2 regions of the Corynebacterium efficiens YS-314 genome follow, and region 2 is predicted to be linked to the other one. Evidence: riboswitches for the same ligand, from Rfam matches in the RefSeq annotation. Region 2 holds a riboswitch; the other holds the start of a gene.
The links. A riboswitch is a leader RNA that binds a small molecule or an ion and turns the genes downstream of it on or off. The one in region 2 is predicted to bind cyclic di-AMP.
Positions count from the first base shown of each region.

Region 1: linked by a shared signal. The riboswitch ahead of CE_RS04585 (resuscitation-promoting factor Rpf1 domain-containing protein) and the one ahead of CE_RS10330 (C40 family peptidase) in region 2 are both predicted to bind cyclic di-AMP.

Region 1 is NC_004369.1:941,856-949,866, forward strand. Features, by position in the region: gene CE_RS04580 (helicase-associated domain-containing protein) at 1-1,074, opposite strand, end outside; gene CE_RS14820 (hypothetical protein) at 1,140-1,331, shown strand; gene CE_RS04585 (resuscitation-promoting factor Rpf1 domain-containing protein) at 1,524-2,108, opposite strand; cyclic di-AMP (ydaO/yuaA leader) riboswitch at 2,116-2,290, opposite strand; gene CE_RS04590 (cold-shock protein) at 2,637-3,020, shown strand; gene CE_RS04595 (DUF2771 domain-containing protein) at 3,176-3,703, opposite strand; gene CE_RS04600 (glutaminyl-peptide cyclotransferase) at 3,719-4,549, opposite strand; gene CE_RS04605 (hypothetical protein) at 4,561-5,259, opposite strand; gene CE_RS04610 (NCS2 family permease) at 5,587-7,047, shown strand; gene CE_RS04615 (TrmH family RNA methyltransferase) at 7,050-7,886, shown strand.
Region 2 is NC_004369.1:2,202,314-2,210,324, forward strand. Features, by position in the region: gene CE_RS10300 (glycosyltransferase 87 family protein) at 1-82, shown strand, start outside; gene CE_RS10305 (acyltransferase family protein) at 187-1,425, opposite strand; gene CE_RS10310 (lysophospholipid acyltransferase family protein) at 1,634-2,365, opposite strand; gene CE_RS10315 (ROK family protein) at 2,528-3,496, opposite strand; gene CE_RS10320 (glycosyltransferase family 4 protein) at 3,593-4,732, opposite strand; gene CE_RS10325 (NlpC/P60 family protein) at 4,780-5,790, opposite strand; gene CE_RS10330 (C40 family peptidase) at 5,978-6,610, opposite strand; cyclic di-AMP (ydaO/yuaA leader) riboswitch at 6,623-6,798, opposite strand.

The DNA of each region.
Region 1 (8,011 bases), 1.3 Mb from region 2:
GTACGTCTGCGTCCACCAACCCCGCATCAGGTGGGCGAGTTGCTCGGCCAGGGTGGCCTGCAGCCACTCATCGGCCACCGGGGTCGGGGCGATATAGTCACCGCCGTCGTCATCGGCCGGGAGGGGGTCGGGCACCCCGCGGCGCAGCAGCCCGCTGGACACACCCAGGCTGACCACCCTGGCGACCTGCTGCTCATCCACCTGCAGTTCCCGGGTCAGCCGGGTGACCATGCGCACGCCGAGCGCTCCCTCCTTGAGGGTGGATGCCGGGGCGGTGGAGAGGGCGTCGATAAGCATCCGTTGCAGGCGCGCCACCTCCAACCCCGCGGCGATACCCGCATCGTCCGCGCCCGGGACCGCGCTGGGTTCGACGGGCACCACACGCCAGGCGGTGTCCTCCTGGCCCTCCAGCACGCGCCGCACCACGCCCGGCAGTTTGACGGTCTGCTCATCCACACGCGAGAGCAGACCCGCCTTGATCAGCTGCGGGATCGGGCGCGCGGGATCCGCGGACAGCGCGGCGTCGCGGGTGAGCCCCAGCCCGTTGGAGGTGACCAGCGTGACCAGGATCTTGCGGTGACGTGCGGGCAGCGCCTCAATGCTTTGCGACGCCTCCCCGAACGTCAGGCTCCTCCCGTGTTCCTCCGGCAACAGCTGCCAGTTGGTGGGAAGCGTGGCCATGGTCTCAGGCAGGATAATGAACCGCTCCCCACCGAAGACGAGCGCCAGCTGCCGGAGACGGTTAAGCGCCTCACCGATCTGTTCGGCGGTGGGCACGGCTGCGGAATGACGCAGCGCACGGTGGAGTCGCTCCACCACTTCGGGGGCAGTAATCGGGTTGAGTTCCGCACCCGCGTTGGCGGCGGCCTCCAGCACCGCCAACTCAAGGGCGGATAGTTTGTGGACGGCGCGCTGGATGGAGGCCCGCAGTTGTAAACGTGCAGCAAGGGAACCTAAACCAGGTGGTAGGGGAAGGGCGGTGTCGGGTCGGTTACGGAGAATTCCAGACAGTTGGTCATCGTCGAGCTGTTCCAACCACCCCGTGAGGGTGGGAACGGGGGAATCTTTTTTCATGATGTCCCCAAGTTTAGGTGCAGTTGAGGTGACTTTTGTCTGTCGGATTTGAGAGAATGGGAAACATGGCAAATGTAGAGAAGAAGGGTTACGTTGATCCGGCTTGGCCCGATCACGACCCAAGCGAAGGTCACGTAGTCACTGAACTCATTGCTCCCTATGCTGGCGCGTCCAGCCCATGGGGCGACGATATGGAATTCCCGGTCCCGGCCGAGACGATCGGCTACGTCCACCCGTACACCCGTATCAACCGCTAGAGAGTTTCCGCGGGTCCTGAAGCAGACCCCCACCCCGGCAGACCGATCACCGGTCCGTCAGGGTGGGGGTCTTCTCATCCCCGGGTGCAGACACGAAAGGGGCGGGCCCTCCCGCGATGGGGAAGGGCCCGCCCCTTGTGATCCAGCCGGTGGAGCCGGTGCAGTCGGTGGAGCACCGACGGGCAGGTAGGTTTAGCGGCCGATGAAGGCGTTGTAGTGCGCCTGGATCTCGGCGGGGACCTGCACACCGTATTGCGCCAGGGTGCCGGAGACAGCATCGTAGATGCCCTGGACGGTGTTGAGGTCGCTGGAACCGACAACCGGGTTGGTGTTGGTGTCCACGGTGGCACGGTACTCGGCCGGTGCTGCCGGAGCCGGGGCAGGTGCCGGAGCGGGGTTGAGGTTGCGCGGGGTGGGGGCGGAGTTCAGTCCCAGCTTGCTTGAGCAGGCGGGCCATGCGCCCCAGCCCTGACCGGCGAGGGTGCGCTCGGCGACGGCGATCTGCTGCTCGCGGGTGGCCTGGTAGGCAAACGGTGCGAACTCGTCGCCACCGTAGGCGCGCCAGGTGCTCGGGGAGAACTGCAGGCCACCGTGGTAGCCGTTGCCGGTGTTGATGGCCCAGTTTCCACCGGACTCGCAGTTGGCGAGACGGTCCCAGTCAGAGTCGGGGGCTGCGGAGGCGGCCGGGGCGAAGGCCACAGCGGCGGCACCGAAGGCAACGGTGGTGGCAGCCATCTTGACGAACGGGGTGGCGGTCTTGGCGGAATGACGTCCCATGAAAAGCATGTCCTCTCATCTGTCGCCGTCGAGGTTAGCTGTCGGGTTAGGGCGGAGGATGTGCCCTGCCGAAGGAGAACTTCGGCTTCACCCCAAGGAGTTACCTCCGGTGCCCGCGGTGGGCAGGTGGGTTCCCCGTCCCTGTCTGCAAGTCTTCTACAAGGTAGAAGCGTGTGTGGTTTGTAGGTCTGATGCATCTGCGGTGTGTTCCCCTCCGGCCCCAGACAGGGTTTGGCGATGAGCCGGATTCGGCGAACTGTTGCAATGCCTGAGGGACACCGTAATCGGAAGGTCACGATTGTGTCACGTTTTTTATCCGTTCTTCACCAAACCGGGGGTCGCGGAGGTGGAATTTGTGCAGGTCACCCCGATGGTCGAGGGGTGTATGATGTATGTCACAAAATGGATCTTTTCGTAACTAAGCCGGTTTCCGGAAGGATTTTAGCGCCACCGGGTGGGGTGTATAATAGTCTCTTCGTACTTTTAGCTAGTGGTTGGTTTTTTTGAGGAAGAAAGTGGTGAGGGCACGTGCCTGTCGGAACTGTGAAATGGTATGACCCTGAGCGTGGTTTCGGCTTTGTCTCCAATCCGGGTGGCGAGGACTGCTTCGTGGGCAAGCAGGTCCTGCCCAAGGGAGTCACCGAACTCCACCAGGGACAGCGCATCGAATTCGACTTCGCCGCAGGGCGTAAAGGCCCCCAGGCCCTGCGCGTGAAGGTGCTGGAAACCCCCCGCCGTCGCCCACAGCACACCTACAAGCCGGAGGAACTCAACGGAATCATCTCCGACATGGTGACTATGCTGGAGGGGACGGTGCAACCGGCGCTGCTCAAGGGCCACTACCCCGACCGCAAGGTCGGGGAGCAGGTGGCCAAGATCCTGCGCGCCGTGGCCAAGGAACTCGAGGCATAACCAGCGGGCCTGCCAACCGGGGTCGACCCGGGTGGCCGAACCGGACACAGCAACGGTCCCCGGGGTTCAGAATGACCTGAACCCCGGGGACCGTTGTCCTATCTGTGTGAGTGGTGCATCGACGAGGTGATGCCGCGGTGGCCTCTGCTGTTCCTCTACTGCTCCACAGTGGCCAGGGACCAGGTGGTGGTGTAGGGGGTCTCCTCGCCGTTGTCATCCGTTCCGATCATCACGGAGGTCACCTCCACGACCACCAGACGGGGACGTTCTCCGCCCTCGGTCACGGGATCAACCGAACCGGGAACCGTGACCTCGGTTGTTTCGTAACTGGTGTGGTAGAACTCGTCGTTGGCTGCCGGATCATCGTAGATGGTCAGCAGGTACCAGTCGTGGTCGTGGATGATCTCGGGGATGGTCAGCCGCAGTTCCTCATCCGCACCGACCTCGAGGGTGGGAACCTCGTTCTCCGCGCATTCCACACCCGGCTCACAGATGCTGTAGGGGAAGACCTCGATCTCACCGGCGGGTGAGCTGGCGGTGATGGAGACGGTCTCCGGTTCCGGTTCTGGGCGGTTGTTCCACCAGTTCTGGAACACAACAGAGATCACCACCACAACCACCACCGCCACGAGCAGCGTCGCGATCTGGATGAAATTCTTGCGTTTGGTCTTCCGGCTAGCCATGGAACCTGATTCTAGTCAGCGCTGATCGGCGCCGACGAACCGGACCTCGTAGAGGTCGGGCCAACGCTTGCCGCTGAGGTAGAAACGGTCCGTTCCGGGAATGTGGGCGATGCCGTTGAGCACATTGTCCGGATCGGGCAGGGCGTTGTTGGGCAGCACCGAACCGTCGATGACGGCGGTGACCTCACCGGTGGTGGGGTCAAACCGGATGATGTCGGTGTCGAGGAAGATATTGGCGTAGACCTCACCATCCACGCACTCGAGCTCATTGATCCCGGTGACCGGTTGCCCGGCGAGTGTGACCTCCACCCGGGAGGTCTCCGCGAAGGTGTCCGGATCCAGGTGGCGGATCTCATCGGTGCCATCCGACATGATGAGGGTGTCCCCGAGGGAACACAGACCCCAGCCCTCACCCTCGTAGGAGACCCGGTCGATCTCCTCCAGGGTTCCCGCCTCCCGTTTGAAGGCGGTTCCCGCCCTCCAGGTCAACTGCCACACATGATCACCGGTGTGGGTGACACCCTCACCGAAGAACCGGTCCTCCAGCTGGTGGACATCGGACCGTTGCCCGTCGAGTGTGGTGCGGAAGATCTCCGAACCACCGTACTGGCCGGTGCCCACCAGCAGCTGATCCCCATCGACCTCCAAGCCCTGGGTGAAGACGGTGTCATCGAAGGGATGGACGGTGATGATCTCCGGGACCAGGCGCTCAACCGTTCCCGTGGGTGATGGGGAGGATTCCGGGGAACCGGGGGCGTCGGTAGCCGTGGAACACCCGGATGACAGGACTGACGACAGGGTGATGGACAGCACCACGGGGATGGCAGACAGTTTATTGGGCAGCATGACTGCTGAGTCTAAACCGTCTCCGCCTCATCCCACAGGTGTTGGTTCACCTCGGAGAAGGTGGGCATGAACGCGGCCACCGGTCGCTTCTCGCCGATGCGGAAGACACTGCCGTACTCCATCCATGCCTCCACCAGCTGGATACCGCTGAAGGAACTGATGAACCACACCTCGGCGCGGCGCATCTCCTCGATGTCGAAACCCTCCGGGCGGGCCTTCGGGGTCGCGCCCTGGGTGAGGAGGTAGTTCATCACCGGGGTCTCCAGTACTGACGGCAGCGCACGCTCGTGGGTGGAATGGAAGACGATGTCACCCTGGAGAACGAGGAATGATCCCTCGATGGGGCTGATGGCCCTTCCGCGTTCGTTGATGAGCAGGCCGGTGTCAGCACCGCGGCGGCGTGAGGCGGCCTGGGCGCGGGACTGCCAGGCCTGATCACGGCCCCTGATACCGGGGCTCTCCCGTTCATCGGTGTGTCCGTGCGCATCCACGGTGATGGTGGGGGAGAAGGGGCGGGAGGGGCGGATCTCCACGTTGTAACCGTGGTTCTCCGCCAGGATGGTGACAAAGACATCGGGTCCTGCGCAGCGTAGTTTCTCGCGGATCTCATCCTCGTACGCAGCTGCTGCGGGGATCTGGGTGACCAGCCGTTGCATATGGGCGGAAAACGCCCGGACCCGGCCGTTGAGCATGTGAAAACTTGTGGCCACCACGGTGTGTCGATGCACCTTCCGTTCTAGAACTGACGCCTGCCGAACAACTTCCCCATAAATGGAGGACAGCCAAACAGTAGCATCTCAGCGGGTGGGGCAGTTGATGAAGGTCCTTAATTGCCCGTTCTTTCTCCGTTGGAGTTGCCTGTCACCGGGTAGGGGTGAAACAATTTCCACGCACTCATAGCACCTAACTGCTTGCCGGTTGCGGGAGGGCCCCATCAATGGCACCTGTGTCGCAGGCAGTGGACGGGATGCAGACGCGTCGCTTTCAGTGCGTCCCCAGCCGGGGGCGCTTCCCAGCATAGAAACAGGTTTGCGGTCATGACGTCGAAAAACGCAACGGAGCCCAGGGGTGTCCTGGACCGTTATTTCTCCATCTCCGAGAGGGGGTCGACCATCGCCACGGAGATCCGTGCCGGTGTGGTCACCTTCTTCGCGATGGCCTATATCATCATCCTCAACCCGCTGATCCTCGGTACCACCGAGGATGTCAACGGTAACACCCTCGGTATCCCCCAGGTCGCGGCGGTGACCGCGCTGGCCGCCGGTGTCATGACCATCGCCTTCGGTCTCATCGCCCGGTACCCCTTCGGTATCGCGGCGGGCCTGGGCCTGAACACCCTGGTTGCGGTCACCCTCGTCGCCAGTGAGGGACTGACCTGGCCGGAGGCGATGGGCCTGGTCGTCATCGACGGTATCGTCATCGTCATCCTGGCTGTCTCGGGATTCCGCGTTGCGGTGTTCCGCGCCATCCCGCAGTCCATGAAGGCAGCCATCAGTGTCGGCATCGGCATGTTCATCGCGATGATCGGTCTGGTGGATGCTGGGTTCGTCCGGCGTATCCCCGATGCCGCCGGAACCACCGTCCCCGTCACCCTCGGTATCGACGGGTCGATTGCCTCCTGGCCCACCCTGGTGTTCATCATCGGTGTCCTGCTGTGTGGCATCCTCGTTGTCCGCGGTGTGCGTGGCGGCCTGTTCATCGGCATCCTGGGCACCACGATCGTGGCCATCATCGCCGAGGCGATCTTCGGGGCGGGTGCCTCCTTCGAGGACGGTGAACCCAACCCCGAGGGCTGGTCACTCGCGGTTCCGGGCATCCCAGACTCCTTCGGTGGTGTGCCCGACCTGTCCCTGGTCGGTGCAGTCGACCTCATCGGCGCCTTCACCCGCGTGGGCGTCCTCGCCGCCAGCCTCCTGGTCTTCACCCTCGTGCTGGCCAACTTCTTCGACGCCATGGGCACCATGACGGCACTGGGCAAGCAGGGCAACCTCACCGATGCCGACGGCAACCTGCCGGACATCAAGAAGGCCCTGGTTGTTGAGGGTGCCGGCGCCATCGTCGGTGGCGCGGTCTCCGCATCCTCCAACACCGTCTTCGCCGACTCCTCCGCGGGTGTGGCCGACGGTGCCCGCACCGGCCTGGCGAACATCGTCACCGGTGGTCTGTTCCTCCTCGCGATGTTCCTCACCCCGCTGTATGAGATCGTCCCCATCGAGGCCGCCGCCCCCGTCCTGGTGATCGTCGGCGCCATGATGATGGGCCAGGTCCGCGAGATCGACTTCTCCAAGTTCTACATCGCCCTGCCGGCGTTCCTCACCATTGTCACCATGCCGTTCACCTACTCCATCGCCAACGGCATCGGCGTCGGTTTCATCATGTACGCCGTCATGGCCGCCGCCGCGGGTAAGAGCAAGCAGATTCACTGGCTGATGTGGCTGGTCGCCGCCCTGTTCGTGGTGTTCTTCGGCATCGATCCGATCATGGCCGCGGTGTCCTGACCGTGGCAGCCGTAGAGCGCATCATCATCACCGACCCGGCCGATACCCGCCTGGATGACTTCCGCGACCTCAACCGCTCCGATTTCCGCCCGGATCTCCCCGGTGGCAGGGGACTGGTCATCGCAGAGGGGCCGCTGGTGACCGGCCGGCTGCTGGAATCACGGTTCCCCGTCCGGGCGCTGGTCGGATTCCGGGGCAAACTGGATGCCTTCCTCGCCGAACATGAGGTGGGTGACATCCCCGTCTATGAGGTCACCCGGGAGGTACTGGCCGAGGTCGCGGGATTCGACATGCACCGCGGTCTCCTGGCCGCCGCAGACCGCGTGGAGGAACCCACCGTGGCATCGGTCCTGGACGGCGCCCGCACGGTCGTGGTGCTGGAGGGTGTGGGAGACCATGAGAACATCGGTTCCATGTTCCGCAACGCCGCCGGCATGGGGGTTGATGCCATACTCTTCGGCAACGGCTGCGCCGACCCGCTCTACCGCCGTGTGGTGCGGGTGTCCATGGGACATGTCCTCCGCCTCCCGTACGCGCATCTCGCCGGTACCTACACCACGTGGCAGAGGTCCCTGACCGAGCTTGCCGACGCCGGCTTCCACCTCGTCTCCCTCACCCCGGATCCGGAGGCTGTCCACCTGGAGGATGCCCTGGCGGGGAGGGAGAAGGTAGCACTCCTCGTCGGTGCCGAGGGACCGGGGTTGACCGAGCATGCCATGAGGGCGACCGATGTGCGCGCCCGGATCCCCATGGCCCCCGGAACGGACAGCCTCAACCTGGCGACCTCCGCCGCCATCGCCTTCTATGAACGCGACCGTTCCCAGCGTCACCTGCGCTGAGGTCCGCTCCTGGGTGGTCTATGGTTCGGTAGTCCCGGGATCCCCGCTGTAGAGGTCCTCATCCGCGCCGGGACGGCGCCCCCTCCTGGACGTGCCGCCGCTGTCTTCGTCGCGGGCTGTCGGGC
Region 2 (8,011 bases):
CATCGCCCCGGCTGCCATTGGTCTGCTGCTGGTGATCACAGCAGCCCGCAGCAGGCAGCCCGCCGCGCAGGCCACCACATAGGCCACCGCGCAGGCTCCCCCTGGGACAACACACTGCCCCGGACACCGTCGGTGTCCGGGGCAGTGTGCTCAGCGCGGGAGAGAACCAGGACTGCTGTGCTGCTGCTACGCCCGGGGAATGGTGTGTTCATCTATCGTGATGCGGGAGGATTCGGGGGTGTCCACCCGCTGCCCGGTACGGGATTCCGGAAGCCTGGGTGGGGCCAGGGTCCATTTCAGGACTGGGGCCCGGGTGAGCAGGTGGAGGAGGTACCCACCCGCCATGGCCAGTGCGAAGGCAATGGCCATCCAGGTACCGGTCCAGTACAGCGGATTGGAGGAGTCATTGTCGATGACCATGAACCTCTCGCGCACCGTGAACCCGAACAACAGGGTCAACCCCAGGGCGTGCCCGATGTAGATCACCAGCGTGTGACGACCGAGGAACATCAGCACACGGGCCACCGGGGTTGCCCGCGACAACCAGACCGCCAGCGCCACACCCGCGGGCAGGGACAGCAGTCGGATGAGCGTACCGGAGAAGTGTCCGAGTGCGAAGGCGGAGAGTTCACCACCCAGCAGCAGGGCGATCTCGTCCTTGAACCCGATGAACCACAGCTGGGTGGGGCCCGGAACACGGGTGATCAACACATCCTCCACCGCGGCGATACCCAGGGCGGCCACATACGCGGCCACGGCCAGCACCACGGCCTTGGGCCGGGTGGCCACCTCCGCGAAACGTGTGATCAGGGGCCGGAAATACACACCGATGAAGAACGCTGGCAGATAGATGATGGTCTTGCGCAGCAGCTCACTGTCACCGAACATGGGCATGAACAACCAGGGCACCACCGCGACCAGGGTGACAATCATCCACGCCGGCAGCTTCCGTGTGGCCCACAGGAGCAGATTGAACCACACCAGGAAGTAGAGGAACCAGTACATATTGGTGCTGTCGGCCACCTTGGCCACGTAGTAGAACCAGTCGGGCAGCTGATGACCGTGGAAGACCATCCCCTGGAGACGACTGGTGTACAACTCGATGGGGGTCCACACCAGGTAGGGCACCAGGAAGAACCACAGTCGGCGTTTGAACAGCTGCTCGAAGGTCATGGTCAGAACCTTCACGGAGAAGAACCCCGACACCAGGAAGAACAGGGGCATACGGAGGGGGTCGAGAATGTGGTTGAGCTCCGCCAGGAACGAGTCCTTCGCGCCGGGAACCGCCAGGGTGACATGCAGGAGGACCACACCGAGGATCGACAGCCCCTTGGCCACATCCGGCCAATCCATCCGTGTCCTACCGGTGGGTGCGGTGATCGCCGGGCGGGCGACGGTTCTTTGGTTGTTCCCTGAATTATTCAACTAAAGTGCGCTCCTCGGAGGCTCAACCCCACCGAGAATATTTATTGGAAAAACTCGACTGTGGTGCGGGCTGGGGCCACATCTCACGGGAATCATGCTTCTTCCACTGATTCCACAACGGTCTCAGAGTACCCCACCGTCCACGCGCATCAAAGAATAAGTCAGGAAAAACCCGGGCAGCAGCCAGGCCGGGTTCCACAGCCGGGTATCAGGGCTGGGCCCCCTCCGGGTACCCCTTGCCCGCGGCCAGTGATTTCTTGACGTCCTGGGCGTAAACATCGACATAGGGTTGCCCGGTCAGTTTCGACAGCACCTGCATGACGTGGTCGGTGAGCACCCGGGCGGCATCGCGGTCATCGGGGGCCAGTCCCTGCGCGGTGACGTAGGCGACCGGGTCAATGGGTTCCCCGACGCGCATGCGCACCTTCCGTGGGCGGGGGAAGACGGTTCCGATCGGGTTGGCATTGCGGCTGCCGATCATGGCAACCGGAATAATCTGGATACCGGTTTCCAGGGCGACAACGGCCATGCCGGCCTTGCCACGGTAGATCCGTCCATCGGGTGAGCGGGTGCCCTCCGGGTAGATGGCGAAGAGGTCCCCTGCATCGAGAACCTTCCTGGCGGTGGACCGGAGCGAATCCAGTGCATCCCCCGCGGTGCGGTCCAGGGGCACCTGCCCCACCGAGGTGACGAACCATTTCTGGATCCGACCCGACAGACCGGGGGTGGTGAAATACTCGGCCTTGGCGGGGAACACCATCTGACGTGGGCACATCAGGGGGAAGTAGAAGGAATCCATCACCGCCTGGTGATTGGACGCCAGGATGGCGGGACCCGAATCGGGGATGTGTTCCAGGCCCTCGATCTCGGGGCGGTTGTATACGCGGAGAAACGGGCCGACGAGGATGTTCTTGAAGATCCAGTACCATTTGTTCTTCACGGCGTATGACGTACCTTTCCGCAATTTTCCCGGGAGTCTGTGAACCTACACAGCGCACTCCCCTGCCAACGAGTTCTCAGACTACTGCACGGGGCGGTTTCTGCCGTGGATATGGTTCAGCGAGTCGTGGGCCAGCGGGGGTTGCGTCGACAAGCAGGCTTGTCAGGGTGCCGCGACCGCCTGGCGGGCGAGGTCTGCGACCCCGATCATCCCGGCATCCGCCCCCAGCTGGGCAGTGCCGACGCGCGCGAGGGGACGGTAACCGGCCCCGACGATGCGGCCGGCGAAATGTGCGACGGCGGTCTCGAGATAGATGTCGGTATCCCGGGACACACCACCCCCGATGACGATGAGTTCCGGATCCAGCACATCAGCCACCATGGACAGGCACTCCCCCAACCAGGTGCTGAACTCCTCCATCACGGCGATACCGAGCGGATCGCGCTCACGGGCCGCCCGGGTGATCATGTCACCCTTGAGCCCCGTCGGGTCACGGCGGATCACCTCCAACAGTGCGCTGTCACCGAACCCGCCGCGGGTGGACAACTCCAGGGCGGAATCCACCAGTGCAGTACCGGAACAGTAGCGTTCCAGACACCCGGACTTACCGCAGGGGCAGGGCCGCCCATCCGGTACAACGCGGAGATGACCGAACTCCGGTGCGGTGCCGTGGGCACCACGGTAGATCTCCCCGTCGGCGATCAGCGCCGCCCCGATCCCGGTGCCGATAGCGAGCAGCACCCAGTTGTCCACCCCCTGGGCACCACCGAAGCGGTATTCGCCCCACGCAGCGGAGTTGGCATCGTGCTCCAGGCGGACCGGCACACCCAGCAGCTCCTGCAGGTGGGCACGCACGGGCGCATCCCGCCACGGCAGGTGGGGGGCGAAGCGGACAGTCTCACAGGCCGGGTCGAGGAAACCCGCCACGGCCATACCGACCGCATCAATGGGATGGGTCTCCCCCAGGGCACGCACCAGCTCCACGATCCCGGAGTCCAGTTCCCCGGCGGTCGTGGGGGTGGGCGCGGACAACTGGCGGATGATCTCACCGGACGGGGAGATCAGACCAGCACGCATGTTGGTTCCGCCAATGTCGAAACCGACCGCGAAACGGTCAGGGTCTTGTGACATCTGCTCTACGCCTCACCATCTGGAAAACTGGAAATAACCCTCAAAGTATAGCCAGGGCCCCACATGGTCCCATCATTGTGCAGGCCTGACGGTTTCTCAGGAGAGTATTTCCCTCAGGCGCGCCCCCATGACATCCCAGGTCCAGGACTCCTCCACATGCCGGCGCCCGGCCTGCCCCATGTTCGCGCGTGCCTCGGCGTCCGACAGCAGCCCGGCCACCGCCGCAGCGAGCTTGTCGACGTCCCGGCCATCCACCACCAGCCCGGTTGCCGGCGTCACCGTCTCCGGTGCTCCACCGGACTGCCCGGCGATGACCGGCACGCCACAGGCCTGCGCCTCGAGGTAGACGATCCCGAGGCCCTCCACATCAAGGCCCCCACCGCGGGTCCGGGCCGGCATGGCGAAGATATCGGAGGCCGCCAGGACGGCTACCATCTCCGCGTGGTCCAGGCGCCCGGCGAAGCGGACGGCATCACCGAGGGGGTGTGCCATGGAGCGTAGCCGCTGTTCGATCCTGCCCGCACCGACGATGATCAAGACCGCATCCGGGTGTTCACCGAGCACCGTGGGCATGGCCTGGATGAGCTTATCCTGGCCCTTCCTGGGCACCAGGCGGGAGATGCACGTGATCACGGGGGTGTCCGGTGCGAGACCCCACCGGATTCTCGTAGTGACCCGGTCCTGCGCGGTGGCCGGGCGGTAGACGTCCGTGTCCACACCGGAGGGCAGGTGCACGAACTGCGGGTGGGAACCGAAGGCGGGGCGGAAGCGTCGCAACGTGTAATCGGAGATGTAGGTGAGCACGTCGGCCTGCTCCCCGATGCGGCGCAGCATCTGGCGGGCCCCCGGGGTCATCGACCACCCCACCTCATGACCGTGGGTGGAGGCGATGATTCTCGTCGCACCCGCCGCACGCGCCTGGGGTGCCATGAGCGCCAGGGGTGCTGCGGCACCGAACCAGACGTTGTCGATCCCCCGGGCACGGATGATCTCCCCCATGGCATACGCGGTGGTGGGTGTGGGCAGCATGACCGTGCGCGGCCAGCGGATCACCTCATAGGCCAGGGAGGCATCGAAGGCGGTGGCCGCCGGAGCATCCTGGGTGGAGGCGAACACGGTGATCAGATCCGGGTCCTGGGTGGCCAGGAAGTCCCGGACATAGGACTGGATGCCGCCGACCGTGGGAGGAAAGTCATTGGTGACAACAAGGGTTCTTCGTCTGCTGCCGGCATTCACGGCAGGCCTCCTGACCGGTGTCGGTTGTGGGTAGCTATTAGGAGCTGTTAATAACGTCGGGCTCCGTAAAACGGTGCCGAATCAACAGATACCACCTGAACCGGGATCCCGTAGTCCGAGGCATGCACAATCTTGCCATCACCGATATAGAGCCCGACGTGAGTCGCACCGGGATAGTAGCCGACGACATCCCCGGGCTGGAGCTCGTCGCGGGCAACCGGTGTGCCACCCTCCATCTGAGCCTGCGAGGTACGGGGCAGGGTTTTCCCCTGCTGCTGGAACGCCCAGTAGATCAACCCGGAGCAGTCGAACTGATCCGGACCGACGGCTCCCCACCCATAGGGCGCACCGAGTTTGGACAGGGCGGCCTGCACCGCACCACCGGAGCCCGCTGCGAAATCCGCCACATCAATGGCAACAGGATCGTTCTTCTCCACCCACTGCTGACGCAACTCCTCCGTAAGGTTGTCCACCCGCAGTTGGATCTCCTCTTTCTTCCGATCCAGTTCCTCCCGCTCCCGGAGCTGCTGCTCGAGTTGCATCCGCAGCTCCCCGAGCTGGAAATCCGCCTCGGCCTTCAGCCGGTTGACCTCACCGAGTTTCTCCGTGGCCTCGTCCGTGGCGGTGGTGAGATCATCGATGACATCTGCGGTACTGCGGGTCAGGGAGTTGAGATAGCTGACCCGGTCGATGGCGTGCTGCGGGTTCTCCCCGGAGATGGCCACGGTGAGCGGATCAATGACCGTTCTCCGGTACCTCGTCTGCGCAATGCGCTTGAGGTCCCCGCGGTGGGCCTCGGCGGTGGCGGTGGCCTCCTCAGCCTGACGACGATAAACCTCCTGCTGATCCCGCAGCTGGTTGATCGAGTCCTCACGCAGCTGGATGTCCAGCTCCGTGGCCTTGACCTCTTCATTACGGGCGGAGACCTCCTGGGAGACCTGCTCGATCTCCGCGATGAGATCATCCATCTCCTGCCCGTGGACGACACCGGGCGTGGTGAGGAGAGACGCGACAAACAACCCTGGCAGCAGCAACGTGACCCAGCGACGTCCAACCATGTCATGACCTCCTCATGATGCGATATCCCCCGCACCGGTAAAGCATTACGGATCTATAACTTTACTGCAATATGCTGGTGAATTGTTAATCGGACCGGTGACACTGCTGACATCCGCGACTGCGGGGGAAAGCAGAAAACCCGGTCGGAATCGACCGGGTTTTCTGTGGGTTTCCTGCGCGAGAAAGTTAGAAACGCACCGCGGAGTGGAACGGCATGTAGTCCAGGGAATGCTCGGACAGCGGGGTGGAGCTGTTCAGAGCATGGATCACGGTGCCGTGGCCGGAGTAGATACCCACGTGGGTGGCACCGGAGTAGAAAGCGACGATGTCACCGGCCTGCAGGTCGGAGTAGGCAACCGGGGTGCCCTGGGCAGCCTGTGCCTGTGAGGTGCGGGGGATGGACTTACCCACCTGGCTGTAGGCCCAGGAGGTCAGACCGGAGCAGTCGAAGGCGTTTGGACCGGTGGCACCCCAACCGTAGGGAGCACCGATCTTGGAGCGTGCAGCATCCACGATGGCCTGGCCGGTGCTCTGTGCAGGAGCAGCCTGCACGGCAGCGGGCGCCTCCACGACAGCAGCGTAGGCGGCGGGTGCAGCCTGGCTGGACAGGGAGGGGATCCACTGGTCGATACCGGGAACGTTGTTCAGACCCGGGGTGTTCTCGATGCCGGCGATCTCAACGGAGAAACCGGTGTTGGGAATGACAACCTCAGCAGCCTGAGCGGGGTTGGTGATAACGGCGGTGGTGCCAAGTGCGACTGCGGAAACTGCAGCGGCGTTACGGGTAACCCTCGGGTTGCTGCGACGGTGCTTGCCCATGTGATGAAACTCCAAATCTTCCTGTTGGTCTGCCGGGTTAGCTGTCGGATTCGGAGCGGAAGGCCCCTATCCCCATTCCATCCGGATCAGCGCGGTTGACTACTGATCGGACCCTCATGGAGAATTCACCCCAGGAACACTGTGGTTCCCCGGCTCGCATCGTGTTCTGCATCCGATCCCCGGGAGGGATCTTGTTCAGTTCACGGATTCGCGATTAGACATTTTCTATTGTTTCTTTTGCTCGGGATCGAGGCCGGATTTCAAGTTCCGTTCTCCTCAACCCCGCAAGGTCTCAATCAGGTTACGAAACCATATCGGGGAATGTCTAGCCGTAACCGTTGCGCCGACTTGTTATTGAACTGTTATTGAGGGGTATCAGTTCCGAAACCCGCAGACAGGCAAAACACAGGTAGGACTTTTCAGACCGGTTGGGCCATAGGCAAAAACCTCAGGCGACCACGGTTGTTAGGTTTCACCTAAATTCACCGATAAGCCGCTCCTGAATTGTCAGAATCCTCAACATGTTCCGAGCCAAAGAAGGCGATATGACCTTCGTCACAAGATGGCTGGAGAGAGGGATCGCTCCGAAAATGACACCGCTTCCAGACAGCTCCCCCACGCTAACCCTGGGTTCTTCCCACCTCACACGGACCAGCCACCCCGGGCGCCGGGATGGCTCAGAGAAGAGGCACATCCAGCACAGTGGCTGGGGCAGATACCTCGGGGCTGAGCCACAGCGACAGGGGGAGCCGGTGAGGGCACGCAGGGCCAATTTGCCGACGACAGTCGACCATGATGCCACAGCTGACAGGCGGATAGAGTGCTCAGCGCGTCCTACAGGGTCCACAACCATCCCACCGCGGTATCTAGTAACGCACGGTGTGGACCCGGCCAGATACTGCCTGTGTGGGGGGCGTCAGGCGTCGTCAGCTGCCCCACGGCACTGATCCCCCACCCCGCCCCCTACCCGGTCCCCGCTCACACCCCAGGCCCGTCCGCGCGAGGGGGATCTCACGGACGGCAGGTCCGTTCAACGCGACCGGGTGGCTGACCTATATATAAGGTGATGAACCGACTCTGGGGAACGCGTGCGGAACCGACTGCACCGGGACAGAGCATACAACCGGTTCCGAAGCACGATCCTGGCACCCCAGTGCGGTCTGGACGCTTCCGCACCCTGCTGCCGCATCCCCGCCGCACCCCGTCCCACCCCATCGTCGAACAGACCACCATAGATACAGCCCAGGACTAACAAGGGTGGTCTCATCAGACGATGACGCTGTGGCAGTCTTGGTCTCGACCTGAGGGCCTGGGAGTAGGTGTGTGGAGCGCTGCCCCACCGAATTGGTCACCCACACACTGTGGACCTGTCATTGCCCACAAACGCAAGAAGCCCCCGCT